Actinoalloteichus fjordicus: one gene and its partner. The main gene of each other region encodes a partner of the protein of the gene in region 2 in a complex. Links are inferred from orthologs where the notes say so. Each region holds a gene or a part of one and is shown on either strand. Other genes may lie near its edges. The genes, in order: secY and secA.

The links.
Region 1: the proteins of secA (region 2) and secY are in contact, whole or in part, in a crystal structure (PDB 3DIN), measured with the Thermotoga maritima proteins. The link is inferred for Actinoalloteichus fjordicus from one-to-one orthologs. Residues at the interface, in WP_004082002.1 of Thermotoga maritima: Glu261, Ala262, Arg263, Lys300, Ala301, Arg302, Thr303, Ile304, Ile305, Leu323, Tyr324, Asp325, Pro326, Val329, Ser330, Tyr333, Ile336, Lys340, Phe345, Val349, Glu363, Phe364, Tyr374, Ser375, Gly376, Gly377, Glu393, Ile395, Thr482, Ser483; in WP_004081795.1 of Thermotoga maritima: Glu108, Gly109, Glu110, Glu111, Ala236, Glu237, Arg238, Arg239, Ile240, Thr241, Ile242, Gln243, Tyr244, Ala245, Arg246, Arg247, Val248, Thr249, Gly250, Arg251, Arg252, Val253, Tyr254, Gly256, Ala257, Ser258, Thr259, Tyr260, Leu261, Pro262.

What each region holds. Positions count from the first base shown.
Region 1 is NZ_CP016076.1:660,655-667,016, reverse strand. What follows is about bases 2,057-4,962. They hold secY (preprotein translocase subunit SecY), read right to left. Parts: upstream 4,211-4,962; coding sequence 2,903-4,210; downstream 2,057-2,902. Other genes in these bases: UA74_RS03090 (adenylate kinase), read right to left, coding at 2,343-2,903; map (type I methionyl aminopeptidase), read right to left, coding at 2,057-2,336. In the rest of the region: UA74_RS03105 (DUF1707 SHOCT-like domain-containing protein), read right to left, coding at 180-716; UA74_RS03100 (DUF1707 SHOCT-like domain-containing protein), read right to left, coding at 836-1,273; more of map, read right to left, coding at 1,545-2,056; UA74_RS03075 (class I SAM-dependent methyltransferase), read left to right, coding at 5,052-5,711; UA74_RS03070 (hypothetical protein), read right to left, coding at 5,859-6,362. UniProt on the Escherichia coli protein: The central subunit of the protein translocation channel SecYEG. Consists of two halves formed by TMs 1-5 and 6-10.
Region 2 is NZ_CP016076.1:6,258,885-6,265,851, reverse strand. What follows is about bases 2,078-5,588. They hold secA (preprotein translocase subunit SecA), read left to right. Parts: upstream 2,078-2,463; coding sequence 2,464-5,388; downstream 5,389-5,588. Outside these bases: UA74_RS26730 (ComF family protein), read left to right, coding at 1-466; hpf (ribosome hibernation-promoting factor, HPF/YfiA family), read left to right, coding at 1,007-1,690; UA74_RS26715 (Rv3235 family protein), read right to left, coding at 5,806-6,714. UniProt on the Escherichia coli protein: Required for protein export, interacts with the SecYEG preprotein conducting channel.

The DNA of each region.
Region 1 (6,362 bases), 5.6 Mb from region 2 along the record:
CGTCCGGGGCGGGACACGACATGTCACAAGGGGGCGACCGCCACCACGCAACACTCTAGAGACACGATGGACCAGCGCGACGAATGCGCCGTTGAGCCAGTGTAGTCGCCGCGTGAAGCGGACCGACAACGGCCCCTAACACATGCGGCGACGACGCCTGAATCGGGCAGGCTTCTTGATCACCGGGACCGGTGGCCTCGATGCCCGTCGCCCGCGCCGCCGCGATGCCCGGAGCGCCCTGACCTGCCGGAACGCTCCGACTCGAACGCGGGCCCGTTGATCCACTTCAGCGCGACCACGATGCCCCAGGGACCCGCGATCCAGAGCCACCACGGATACACCCAGGTCACTGTCATCCCGATGACCAGCCAGATGCTCAGGCTGACGCCGACGACCGAGGCCCAGGTCGCCGTCTCCTTCCGACGGGCGGCCACGAAGGAGGCGTCCACCTCCTTCGACACCGACTCCGCCGCCACGGGCACCGAGGAGGACGTCACGGGCGTCATCGGCGTCACCGACTGCGTCGGCACCGGAAGATCGGCGGTGATCGCGGCGAGGTCGCCGTAGGTGCGGGCCTGCCACGCCTGGCGTGTCCGGTCGTCGAACTCCATCATCGTGAGCCTGCCCTCGGCGTGCGCGGCGCTCAGGCGCTCCACGACCTGCCCGCGGTCGGTGTCCGACGCGCGCAGCTCGTCCTGGGAGTGCGACTCGCCCACGACGTCGATTCTGCCAGACGCACTCACCCTGACCACCCCGTTCGCCCCGTTGATGCCATCACATCACCCGTGTGACATCACCGAGGATACCGAACGACGTCACAATGGCGCCAGTGGCGTCACTCGGGTCGCGGCCTGCCGATGCCGGTCGCGTAGAGGACCCCGAGGACGCCGCCGGGTGGGAGCGCCACCCAGAGCCACCACGGGTACAGCTCGAAGGAGCCGAGGTCGATCAGGCCCCACACCATCAGGTTGACCACGGTGGCGCTCAGCCAGATGATCGTCAGCACGCGTAATGCGACACCGCCCGCGTCCTCGCTGAAGACCCGCCTGCGTGGTTTCGCCTGGTCCTTGCCCTGCGGCCGGGCCGGCGGCAGGTCGCGGGTCACCTTCGCCAGCTCACCGCCGGTCTTGGCGTCCCAGGCAGCCCGCACACGGGTGTCGAACTCGCCGAGGTCGATCAGGCCCTCGGCGTGAGCCCAGTGCAGGTGCTCCTGAGTCCGCTTCCGGTCGCGGTCGGACGCGCGCATTTCCTCGCGGCTGGGTGGCTCGGTCACGGGACTAGTTTCCCTCGTCCTCGACGGGCTTCGGGCCGAAACCCGAGCAAAGGCCGAACAAATGATCCTCACACGGTATCCGCAGGAAGTCGGACCGGACAACGTTCACTGCGACACCGCGACCTCAGGACCATCCGGGTCGGTACGGGCTCGAGGGCAGCCGGCTGCGCAGGCCGAGGAGGCTCGACGAGACCGAGCGGTTCCCCCGGCCCGCCACCCGGCGAGCAGGCCTGCCGACAACCCGCCGGGGATCAACCTGAGCGCGGCGGCGTCAGTCCTCCGGCGCCGTCAGCACCCAGGGACCGTCCTCGGTGACCGCGACGGTGTGCTCCCAGTGCGCCGCACGCGAGCCGTCGGCCGTCACCACGGTCCACTCGTCGTCGAGTTCCCTGGTCTGAGCAGTGCCCAGCGTCAGCATCGGCTCGATGGCCAGCGCCATGCCGACCTTGAGCTTCGGGCCCCGACGCGGCTTGCCGTGATTGGGGACGAACGGCTCCATGTGCATCTCGGAGCCGATCCCGTGCCCGCCGTAACCCTCGACGATGCCGTACTCGCGGTCGTCGCGTTCACAGGCCTGGACGGTCGCGACCTCGATCGCCCACGAGACGTCCCCGAGCCGGTTGCCCACCCGGACCGCCTCGATGCCCGCGAGCATCGAGAGCCGGGTGGCCTCGGAGAGCAGCGCATCGGCCGCCGACTCGGTGCCGACGGCCATGGTCACCGCCGAGTCGCCGTGCCAGCCCTCGAGGATCGCGCCGCAGTCGACCGAGATCAGGTCTCCGTCGGCGAGGATCAGCTCCCGCGAGGGGATGCCGTGCACGACCTGCTCGTTCACCGAGGTGCAGATCGATCCGGGGAAGCCGTGGTAGCCCTTGAACGACGGCACGGCGCCCGCGTCACGGATGAACTGCTCGGCGACCTCGTCGAGCTCGCCGGTGCTCACCCCCGCCCGGACCTGCGCGCCGACCGCCCGCAGGGCGCCCGCGACCACGAGACCGGCCGCACGCATGGCCTCGATCTCGCCCCTGGTCTTGAGCTCGATCCCGCTACCCCGTTTGAGCATCCGAACTCAGCCGCCCTGCCTGGCTCGCAACGCGCTCAGGGCGCGATCGGAGATCTCCTGCACCGTGCCGAGGGCGTCGATGACCACCAGCTTGTCCCGGTAGTAGTCGAGCAGCGGCTCGGTGCTGTCGTGGTAGACGTCCAGCCGCTTGCGGATGACCGTCTCCGTGTCGTCCGCCCGCCCGCGAGCGAGCATCCGGGAGACGACCTCCTCCTCGGGGATCTTGAACTCCAGCACCGCGTCCAGCTCGTGCTCGTCCTGGTCCTTGAGGATTCCGGCAAGCACGTCGGCCTGCCCGATGGTGCGGGGGAACCCGTCGAGCAGGAACCCCCCCACCGCATCGGACTCCCGCAGGCGCTGCCGCACCATCTCGTTGGTGACCTCGTCCGGAACCAGCGAACCCTCGTCCAGGTAGCGCTTGGCCTCGGTCCCCAGCGGCGTCCGATTGTCGATGTTGGCACGGAACAGCTCGCCGGTGGAGACGTGGGGAATCCCCAGCGCCTCGCTCAGCACAGCCGCCTGCGTGCCCTTGCCCGCGCCAGGCGGGCCAACAAGAACCAGTCGCACTACTTGAGGAACCCTTCGTAATTGCGCTGCATGAGCTGGCTCTCGATCTGCTTCACAGTGTCGAGGCCCACGCCGACCATGATCAGTACCGCCGTGCCGCCGAACGGGAAGTTCTGGTTGTTCCCGTCACCGGTGACGCTCAGGAAGAAGTTCGGCAGCACTGCCACGATGCCCAGGTACAGCGAGCCGGGCAACGTGATCCTGGACAAGACGAAGCTCAGGTACTCGGCGGTCGGCCTGCCGGGACGGATGCCCGGCACGAAGCCGCCGAACTTCTTCATGTCGTCGGCGCGCTCATCCGGGTTGAACGTGATCGACACGTAGAAGTACGTGAAGAAGATGATCAACAGGAAGAACAGGCTGATGTGCACCCAGCTCGACTGCGGCACCAGGTACTCGTCGACGAACCGTCGCCACCAGTTGTCCTCGCCGGAGAGCTGCGACAGCAGCTGCGGCAGGTAGAGGAGCGAGGAGCCGAAGATGACCGGGATGACGCCCGCCTGGTTGACCTTCAGCGGCAGGTAGGTCGAGGTCCCGCCGTACATCCGGCGGCCGACCATGCGCTTGGCGTACTGCACCGGGATGCGGCGCTGTGCCTGCTCGACGAAACAGACCGCGACGATGATCGCGAGGGCGAACACGCAGACCACGGTGAAGACGACGCCGCCTGCGGTCTGGAGGATGTTGCCACCCTCAGCCGGGATGCGGGCCGCGATCGAGGCGAAGATCAGCAGCGACATGCCGTTGCCGACACCGCGCTCGGTGACCAGCTCACCCATCCACATCAGGAGGGTGGCGCCCGCGGTCATGACGATGACGACCACGACGAGACTGAAGATCGAGTCGTCGGGGATGACGCGCTCGTTGCAGCCCTGGAACAGGGCGCCGGAGCGGGCCAGGGCGACGACGGTGGTGGCCTGAAGGACCGCGAAGGCGATGGTCAGGTAGCGGGTGTACTGCTGAAGCTTGGCCTGACCGGCCTGGCCTTCCTTGCGAAGCTGTTCGAAGCGCGGAATCACGACGCCGAGAAGCTGCACGATGATGCTCGCGGTGATGAACGGCATGATGCCGAGCGCGAAGACCGACAGCTGAAGAAGAGCACCGCCGCTGAACAGGTTGAGCAAGGAGTACAGGTTCTGGTTCTCGCCCTGTTCAGCCAGCCTGAGGCACTCCTGGATGTTCGTGGAGGAGACCCCAGGCGACGGAACGTTCGCCCCCAGCCGGTAGATCACCACGATTCCGAGAGTGAACAGAATCTTGCGGCGCAAGTCCGGCGTAGTGAGAGCCGAGCGGAAGGCGCTGAGCACGCGTGACCTCCTCGGCGTCGTCGGGTTCTCATTCCGACGATCGGCATAGGCCGGCACGGTGCCGGCAGTACACGGGCCTGGCGCGCACGCCAGGAACACTGCGTGCCTCCAGGCACGAAGCGTGTGCCGACTCTAACAGCAGGGTGGTCATGCCCCACAAGGTGCGCGGACGTATTGCGGGTGATCAGCCGCGCTAGACACGGGTTCCGCCGTGTCAACCGCCGAAGGCGGCAACGTCTGACGGCCGCCGGCGGGGCCAGACCGCGTATCGGGGCACGGCCCGACGAGCGGATACGTGAGCGGATATGTGAGCGACCAGGCGTGACGCGAGGCAGGCAGCCGCAGACAGGCCAGGATTCCGGCGTTCCCCGGCCTCGGGGCGGTGCGATGTCCGGCCGGGGCCGACTCGCCGGGAGGATCACCGCCTGATTTCGCCCGGTCGGGTGATCATTGTCGTCGACGGCCACGCGCAGGCGGGCCGGCTTCCCCTCTGATCGCCGAGAGATGATCAGGTGCGGCTCTGGTCGGCTGACACGGACCTCGGGCGCAGGCGGGGGCCGATCGTCGTCGAGTTCGATGGTCACGACCGTGCCCGTCGGACCGACCTGCTCCGCGCCGAGGCGAAGCCGAGACGCCGATGGCGCAAGCCGCGCGTGTCACGAACTCCGGCGGGCGTCCGAGCACAGCAGTCGACGCGACATCCATCGATCAGATCGCGGGGCGATCCTCCGCCGCCGACGCCGTCCCGCTCGAAGGATCAGATCGGCACAGCAGCGACCGTGGAGAAGCCGGACCAGCCCAGCGCCGGGCCGTGGGCACCGACGACGGTACGGTTCGCGCCGTGACCGAACCCGCTGTCGTGCACGACATCAGGGCTGCTTACGACGCCGTTGCGCCCCGGTACGCCGAACTGTTCAGCAACGTGCTCGAGACCTTGCCGATGGAACGAGCGATGCTGGCCGCCTTCGCCGAACTCGTGCGGGCCCACGATGCCGGACCGGTCGCCGATGTCGGCTGCGGCCCCGGCCACGTGACCGCGCATCTGCACGCGCTCGGGGCGACCGCCTTCGGCATCGACCTGTCCTCCGAGATGGTCGCCCTGGCCCGCCGGGCTCATCCGGATCTGCGGTTCGACGAGGGTTCGATGACCGCCTTGGACGTCGATGACGGGGTTCTCGGCGGCATTCTCGCGTTCTATTCCGTGATCCACACGCCACCGCAGCACGTGCCTGCCGTGTTCGCCGAGTTCCGGCGAGTGCTGGCGCCGGGCGGCCACCTGCTGCTCGGATTCTTCGCCGGTGACGACCCGCTGCCGCAGGAATTCGACCACAAGGTCACGCTCGCCTATCGATGGTCGCCCGGCAGCCTCGCGGAGTCGGCACGCCAGGCCGGGTTCGTCGAGGTCGCCCGGTTGGTGCGCGAGCCGCGGGAGGGCGAGCGGCAGTTCCAGCAGGCGCAACTGCTGGTGCGCAAGCCCGAGGAGCCCGGAGCGCCCCGCTAAGCCGTCATCGGCGATGGTCCTCGTAGGTCTCTAGTCACCCCGGTAGCCGAACCGGCCCCTGTCTGCGGTCCGGTCCGGCTCCTGGCGAGATCGGGTGGCATCGACCGCCGTTTCGTCAATGCCTGCCCGTCGTGGAGACCCGCAGTGTCACGAGCGAAGGTTGATGTTGGCGCGGGTGCCGTCCTTGGTGAAGGTGCCGTAGAGGCCGGTGCGGGTGGTGCCGGTGGTGAGGAAGGCGACGTAGTCGGTGTCGGCGTGCGGGCCCGCGACGTGGAAGACCGGGACGGTGCCTGCCTGGAGGGCGTACCACTGATCGACCACGATGCAGTCGGCACCCCACAGACCTGGGGCCGGGATCGTCTGGCCGACGGACTCCGTCTGGTTGGCGCGACCGATGACGGCGATGGCGTGTCCGAGGTTGCCCTGCTTCACACCGATGTACTCGATCACGGTGCCGTCGGCCAGGGGGCTGTTCTTGGCCGCCAGGATGGCGATGACCACGGTGTTGAAGCTCTCACAGACGCCGATGAAGGGGTGCCCGACGGCCCGCGCTGCGCCCCAGTCGAGGTAGGCCTTGACGCGTTCGGCGTGGGAGGGCGGAGTGTCGCCGTAGCCGAGGGACTTCGCCTTGATCGGCGGGATGACCGACAG
Region 2 (6,967 bases):
CGACGGCGGTACGGCCGACGGGTGGTGGCTGGTACCTGCGCCCTCTCGCCCGGCCGTCTCGCGGCGTCGCGGTGGCAACCATGTCGAGCGACTGCTGCGGTTCGCGGCACGGGCCGCGGCCGAACGCGGCACGCCCTGCGCCCTCGCCCCCTGCCTGGTGTTGGCCGCCGGAGCCGAGGAGTCGGTCGGGCTGGACGATGCGAGCCGCGCGGCCAACCTCGCCGACCGGGTGCGGGTGCGGGGCGCGGGACTGCCGCCGCCCGGAACACCCGTGATCCTCGTCGACGACGTTCTGACCTCGGGTGCCACGGCAGGCGCGTCGATCAGGGCGCTCAGGATGGCAGGCCTCGAGGTCGACGCCGTTCTCGCCCTGACATCGGCCCGCGGTCTGGGTGCGGCGAGCGCGGTCGGACGAGCCGCAGATCGGCGGTCCGTTGTCGGCCACCCGACTCGGCCGATAGTGTGATGTATGTCACTCGATTCTGGTGACCCGAGTCGGCGATGGTCGCTCGATCGGGCCACGTTGAGGTGCGTCCGGATCGATCGAGCCGTACGCGAGACGATCTTCCGCCGAACGGTGTACCCGCGATGCGGCCGTTCCGGGGAACTCGTCGGCCGTTCGGCTCGTTGTAGGGGTATGACATGGCCGAACGCGGTTCCGCGAGCTTGGGGGAACAACCCGAGCCGGGCCGCGTTGGGTATCACCCAATCGGGTGATGTGAAGACCGTTCGGGTTCGTCGGACCGCCGTCAAAACTGCTCGTCAGGTGCTGGGGTCACGTTCTGTGTTCGATCGCCGTCCCCCAAGTCGGGTCTGTCATCCAGGTCACGGGACGGCTAACGTCCTCCGCTATCGACGGACGTTCCGAGAGAACGGCGCGGTTGAGCAGCGACGAGGGAGGGGATAAGTACAGCCATCGGGTGATGGGCAGATGCTCCCGGAAGGGTGACAGCCGATCCTCGAATGCCCGTAAAAGTTCACTCGCACGACTGCGAGGAGGTCGCGTATGGACATCGTCGTCAAGGGCCGCAACGTCGAGGTGCCCGAGCACTATCGGACGCATGTAGCGGAGAAGCTGGACCGCCTCGAACGTTACGACCGCAAGGTCATCAGCTTCGACGTGGAACTCTTCCACGAACCCAACCCGAGGCAGACGAAGAACTGCCAGCGGGTGGAGATCACCGGCAAGGGCAAGGGCCCCGTGATTCGCGCGGAGGCATGTGCGGCCGACTTCTACGCCGCCCTGGACGGTGCCGTCACCAAGCTGGAGAGCAGGCTTCGTCGAGCGCACGATCGCCGCAGAGTCCACTACGGACGACGCAACCCCACGTCGGTGGCGGAAGCCACCTCCATGGTCTCCGACATGTTGCCGGACGCGACCACCGGCCACGTCAATGGCGAGCGAGGGAGCACAGCCGTGTTGAAGGCGACCGAGGTAGAGACGGCAGAGCACCAGGAGAGTCACGAGCTGCCTCCGCAGCGGTGGCAGGACGCCGCCAACGGCCACGAGCCAGGGCAGATCGTTCGGGAGAAGGAACACCCGTCGACGCCGATGACCGTCGACCAGGCTCTGTACGAGATGGAGCTGGTCGGCCATGACTTCTACCTCTTCGCCGACGCCGAGAGCGGCAGGCCGAGCGTGGTGTACCGCAGGCGCGGCTTCGACTACGGCGTGATCCAGCTCGTGTGAGGCAGTCGTGCGGCCGGTGCCCGGCGCGGGACCAGGCGGCCCGCGAGCCGTCGTGACGCCGGGACGGCCGGTGCCGCAGAACGGCCGGTGAGCAGCTGATCCGCTGCCGTCACGGCAGCGGACGACCTCGTGGTTCCCTGCGGAACCTCCGCCCCGTCGCATGCATCGCGGCGGGGCGGAGTGCTGTCCTCCTTCTCCCCGTGGTGTCTGCCCGCTGGTGAGTTCGCTCGAGTCCGCCGCATCCGCCCCCCCCGCAGCCCGACCTCGCCGCAGCCGCCGCCCTGCGCCTGCACGGTCGCGACCGCCGCCGAGCAGGGCCGTCTGCGCGCCGAACAGGGAGGCCTGCGCGTCAAGCGGCGACCTGGCGGAGCCGGACACCCGAGGACGTGCGAACAAGCGACTCCCGCGCGGCGGGTAGGCGACAGGATGCGGGCACGGCGGGCAGATCCGGCATGGTCGGCGGGACTGACGGGGAGTATTCACCGCCCGACATCGCGCGCTCACCTGCGGTGATGTGTCTGCCGGTCGACCGAGCGGCCTGCCTGCACCAGGGAAGTCGATCCGAGTGGCTCGGGGCGGTGCCTTGCCGAACCGCTCGAATGCCGACCACCTTGCGAAGCACCAGGGATGATCGGGCATTCTTAAACGAGGTGTCCATCGGCGGGTGACGAGCCCACCACCTGCGTGGATGCCGTCGACACCCTGTCCATGCCTACGATGGCGGCAAAGCGTCCTGACCGGGCGCATGACGATCAGCTAGTGAGGTCGACCGCATGGTCCTGTCTCGACTGCTCCGCGCCGGCGAGGGCAAGACGCTCAAGCGCCTGCGGATGATCGCGGCGCACGTCAACTCCCTGGAAGACGAGTTCGTCGATCTCAGCGACGCCGAGCTTCGTGCGAAGACCGCCGAGTTTAGCGAGCGGCACTCCGCAGGCGAGTCGTTGGACGAACTCCTTCCCGAGGCGTTCGCCGTTGCCAGGGAGGCCGCCAAGCGCACGCTCGGCCAGCGGCCCTTCGACACACAGGTCATGGGTGGCGCGGCACTGCACCTCGGCCAGGTCGCCGAGATGCGCACCGGTGAGGGCAAGACCCTGACCTCGGTGCTCGCCATCTACCTCAACGCCATCTCCGGCGAGGGCGTCCACGTCGTCACGACCAACGACTACCTGGCCAGACGTGACTCCGAGTGGATGGGCCGGGTGCACCGCTTCCTCGGCCTGAAGGTCGGGGTGATCGCGCCTCAGATGACGCCGGATCAGCGCCGTGAGGCCTATTCGGCCGACATCACCTACGGCACGAACAACGAGTTCGGCTTCGACTACCTGCGCGACAACATGGCCTGGAGCATCAAGGACTGCGTCCAGCGCGGGCATCACTTCGCCGTCGTCGACGAGGTCGACTCGATCCTCATCGACGAGGCCAGGACCCCGCTGATCATCTCGGGTCCGACCGACCAGTCCTCTCGCTGGTACCAGGAGTTCGCGCGGCTCGCGCCGCTGCTCAAGCGCGACGAGCACTACGAGGTGGACGAGCGCAAGCGCACCGTCGGCGTCTCCGAGAAGGGCGTCGAGCTGATCGAGGACCAGCTCGGCATCGACAACCTCTACGAGGCGGCCAACACCCCGCTCGTCGGCTACCTGAACAACGCGCTGAAGGCCAAGGAGCTCTTCAAGAAGGACAAGGACTACATCGTCCGAGGCGACGAGGTCGTCATCGTCGACGAGTTCACCGGCCGTGTCCTGGCAGGCCGCCGTTACAACGAGGGCATGCACCAGGCCATCGAGGCCAAGGAACGGGTGCCGATCAAGGCCGAGAACCAGACGCTCGCCACGATCACGCTCCAGAACTACTTCCGGCTGTACGACAAGCTCGCCGGGATGACCGGTACGGCACAGACCGAGGCCACCGAGCTGCACCAGATCTACAAGCTCGGCGTCGTCAGCATCCCCACCAATCGGCCTGCCATCCGTAAGGACCAGCCGGACCTCGTCTACAAGACCGAGCAGGCCAAGTTCGAGGCGCTCGCCGAGGACATCGAGGAGCGGCACCGCAAGGGCCAGCCGGTGCTGGTCGGTACTACCAGCGTCGAGCGCTCCGAGTACCTGTCGAAGCTCCTCACCAAGATGTCCGTCCCGCACGAGGTGCTCAATGCCAAGCACCACGAGCGGGAGGCGCTGATCATCGCGCGCGCCGGGCTCAAGGGCGCCGTCACCGTGGCCACGAACATGGCCGGTCGCGGTACCGACATCGTGCTCGGCGGCAACCCGGACATCATCGCCGACGAGGAGATCCGGGCTCGCGGGCTCGACCCGGTGGAGACGCCGGAAGAGTACGAGGCGGCCTGGGACGAGGTGCTGGCCGAGACGAAGGCGTCCGTCGACGCCGAGGCGTCCGAGGTCCGCGCCGCAGGCGGTCTCTACGTGCTGGGCACAGAACGACACGAGTCGCGTCGGATCGACAATCAGCTTCGTGGTCGTTCAGGCAGGCAGGGCGACCCCGGCGAGTCGCGGTTCTACCTCTCGCTGGGCGACGAGCTGATGCGCCGCTTCAACGCCGCGATGGTCGAGGCCGTGATGAACCGGCTGCGGGTGCCGGAGAACGTGCCGATCGAGCACAAGATGGTCACCAGGGCCATCCTGTCCGCCCAGACTCAGGTCGAGCAGCAGAACTTCGAGATCCGCAAGAACGTCCTCAAGTACGACGAGGTGATGAACAAGCAGCGTCAGGTCATCTACGCGGAGCGCCACCGGGTGATGGAGGGCGAGGATCTGCAGGAGCAGATCGAGCACATGATGACGGACGTGCTCACCGCGTACGTGTCGGGCGCCGCAGCCGAGGGCGACGCGGAGGACTGGGATCTCGAACAGCTCTGGACAGCCCTCAAGACGCTCTACCCGGTGAGCCTCGACCACAAGAAGCTGGTGGAGGAATCGGAGCGCGGCCTGACCAAGGACGAGCTGCTGACGGCCGTGCTCGCCGACGCTCGTGAGGCGTACCGGATCCGTGAGGCCGAGATCAACGAGAAGGTCGGCCAGGAGAACGGGATGCGGCAGCTCGAGCGGCGAGTGCTGCTCTCCGTCCTGGACCGCAAGTGGCGTGAACACCTCTACGAGATGGACTATCTCAAGGAGGGCATCGGCCTGCGGGCGATGGCCCAGCGCGACCCGGCGATCGAGTACCAGCGCGAGGGCTTCGACATGTTCGCGGCGATGTTGGAGGCGCTGAAGGAGGAATCCGTCGGGTTCCTCTTCAACATCCAGGTCGAGCCCGCCGACGGCGCGAAGCCTGCGGCAGCGCCTGCAGGCCCGCCGGTCGCCGTCACCGTCGGTGGTGGCGGCTCCAACGGCGACCCGGCGGCGACCCCCGCGCTGGGCGGCCCGGGCGGCAACGGCCGGGCCAATGCCAATGCCAATGCCAACGGTCAGCGCAATGGCAACGGCCGTCGTCCGGCGCCTCCCCAGCAGCCGCGCGCGCCGCGTCCGGAGGAGGCCGTGCCGCCCGCCCTACGGGGCAAGGGCCTCGGCGGCCCCGGCCAGCAGCGGCTGACCTACTCCGGCCCGGAGGAGGGCGGCGGCGTCGAGACCCGTCGCAGCGGCCAGAGCGGGAGCGGCGGCGCAGGCGGACGAGCGAACAACGCCAGCCGCAAGGACCGACGCGCCGCAGAACGGGCGCAGGCCAAGCGCGACAAGCGGAGCTGACCCGAGACGGTCATCGAGACAGCCCACCAGAGCGGGGCAGGCGTCGGCGCCTGTCCCGCTCTGGTGTTCGGCGGTGGTGGGCGATCGCGCTCTGGTGTTCGGCGGTGGTGGGCGATTCTGTTGTTCCTCCCCCCCCGCCGCCACTCTGGTCGTGCCTGCGGGAGTCGTGCCGACAGTCGGCGGGAGGCGCGCACTCCCGCCGACGTCGTCCGCCGGCAGGCTGACCAGACCCCGCGCAGGCTGACCCGAACCCGCGCAGGCACCGGCCCGGCCGGACCGGCTGGTCGGCCGCGCACCACTCGGTCACCCGGCGATTGGATCGGCCACCCGCGCGAAGCGGTGTCCGGCCCGCTCACAGCCTGAGGCCTTGTCGGGTCACCCGTGACCTTGTCGGGTCACCGCAGGATCAGCACCTGATCAACCCCCTCGCCGTTCGGTGAGTCCGCGACGATCCGACCTCGGTGGGCGCAATACCTGCAGAGCCGTGCCGAGCCATCTGGTCCCGCGCAGCTCCAGCCGCAAGGCCACGGCGAAGACCCGATCGCGGCCCCGCACCGGCGCCGTCGACTCGATCACGGTTTCGCTGACCTGCTGTGCGTGCACCCGGAGCAGCCTGCTCGGCGGATTCGTGCTCGGCCCGTGCCTGGCCCGAGGTGCGATCAGATAGTGCAGGTCGGGGACCAGCAGCCGTCCGAGCTGCAACCGTGACCGCCTGCCGTCCAGGATCTCCACCAAGGCGTGCAGCGCCTGCCGGGCGATGCGATGCGCCGAGGGCGTCCGACCGGGTGGGTCCGGCGACGTGGTGGACGCCGGGATGTCGGTACCTGCCATGGGATGTCGCTGTTCGGCGTTCGACCGAGCCGTGGCGAGCCTGCGCAGGACGGGAATCGGGACCTGCGACGTCGGCGACGAGGACACCGGGAGCGGTGGTGAGAGCCGTGCCCAGTCCGGTACTGCCACGACCTCGACCGGGACGGACGCGAGCGGCGCGGCCACACTCGGCACCGTGATCCGGGATCTCGCCGGGCGAGGAGACCTCGGGAGCGTCGCGCTCGGTGGAGCGGCCCGCTGCGGGCTGCCGTGCAGCGGCGGGTCCGGGGCGATGCTCGACGGTCTCTCGATGCTCGATGGACTTTCGACGCTCGATGGTCTCTCGCTGCTCGGGCAGGCCGCAAGCGGCGCGGCAGGTGATCGCACGGCCGATGCGCCTGCCAGCAGCAGGCTCACCGTGAGCCCGGCGAACGCAGGCCGATCCAGGGGTTCCACCACGGGCATCGCGGCGATCACGCCGGCGTCAGCGGCAGTGGGAGACAGCAGACTGGTCATCTCGATTCCCTCCAGCGAAACGGTTTCCGTGGAGGAAGAGCGGGGTGGGGGGTTGATCCGTACAGTCTTGGCGCTGAAGTCACTCGAAAGTGTCGGAAGAGCGGGTGCTCCGAGGCTGTCTTCGGTTCCCGCTCTGTCGTGAGCGGGGATCGGCGTGGCTGAGCTGCCAGGCGGTAGGAGGAGCCATGGTGACCGACGACGACGCCGCAGATCGCCGCGCTCGACCCCGCGCAACTGCAAGACAGGGGGTCGA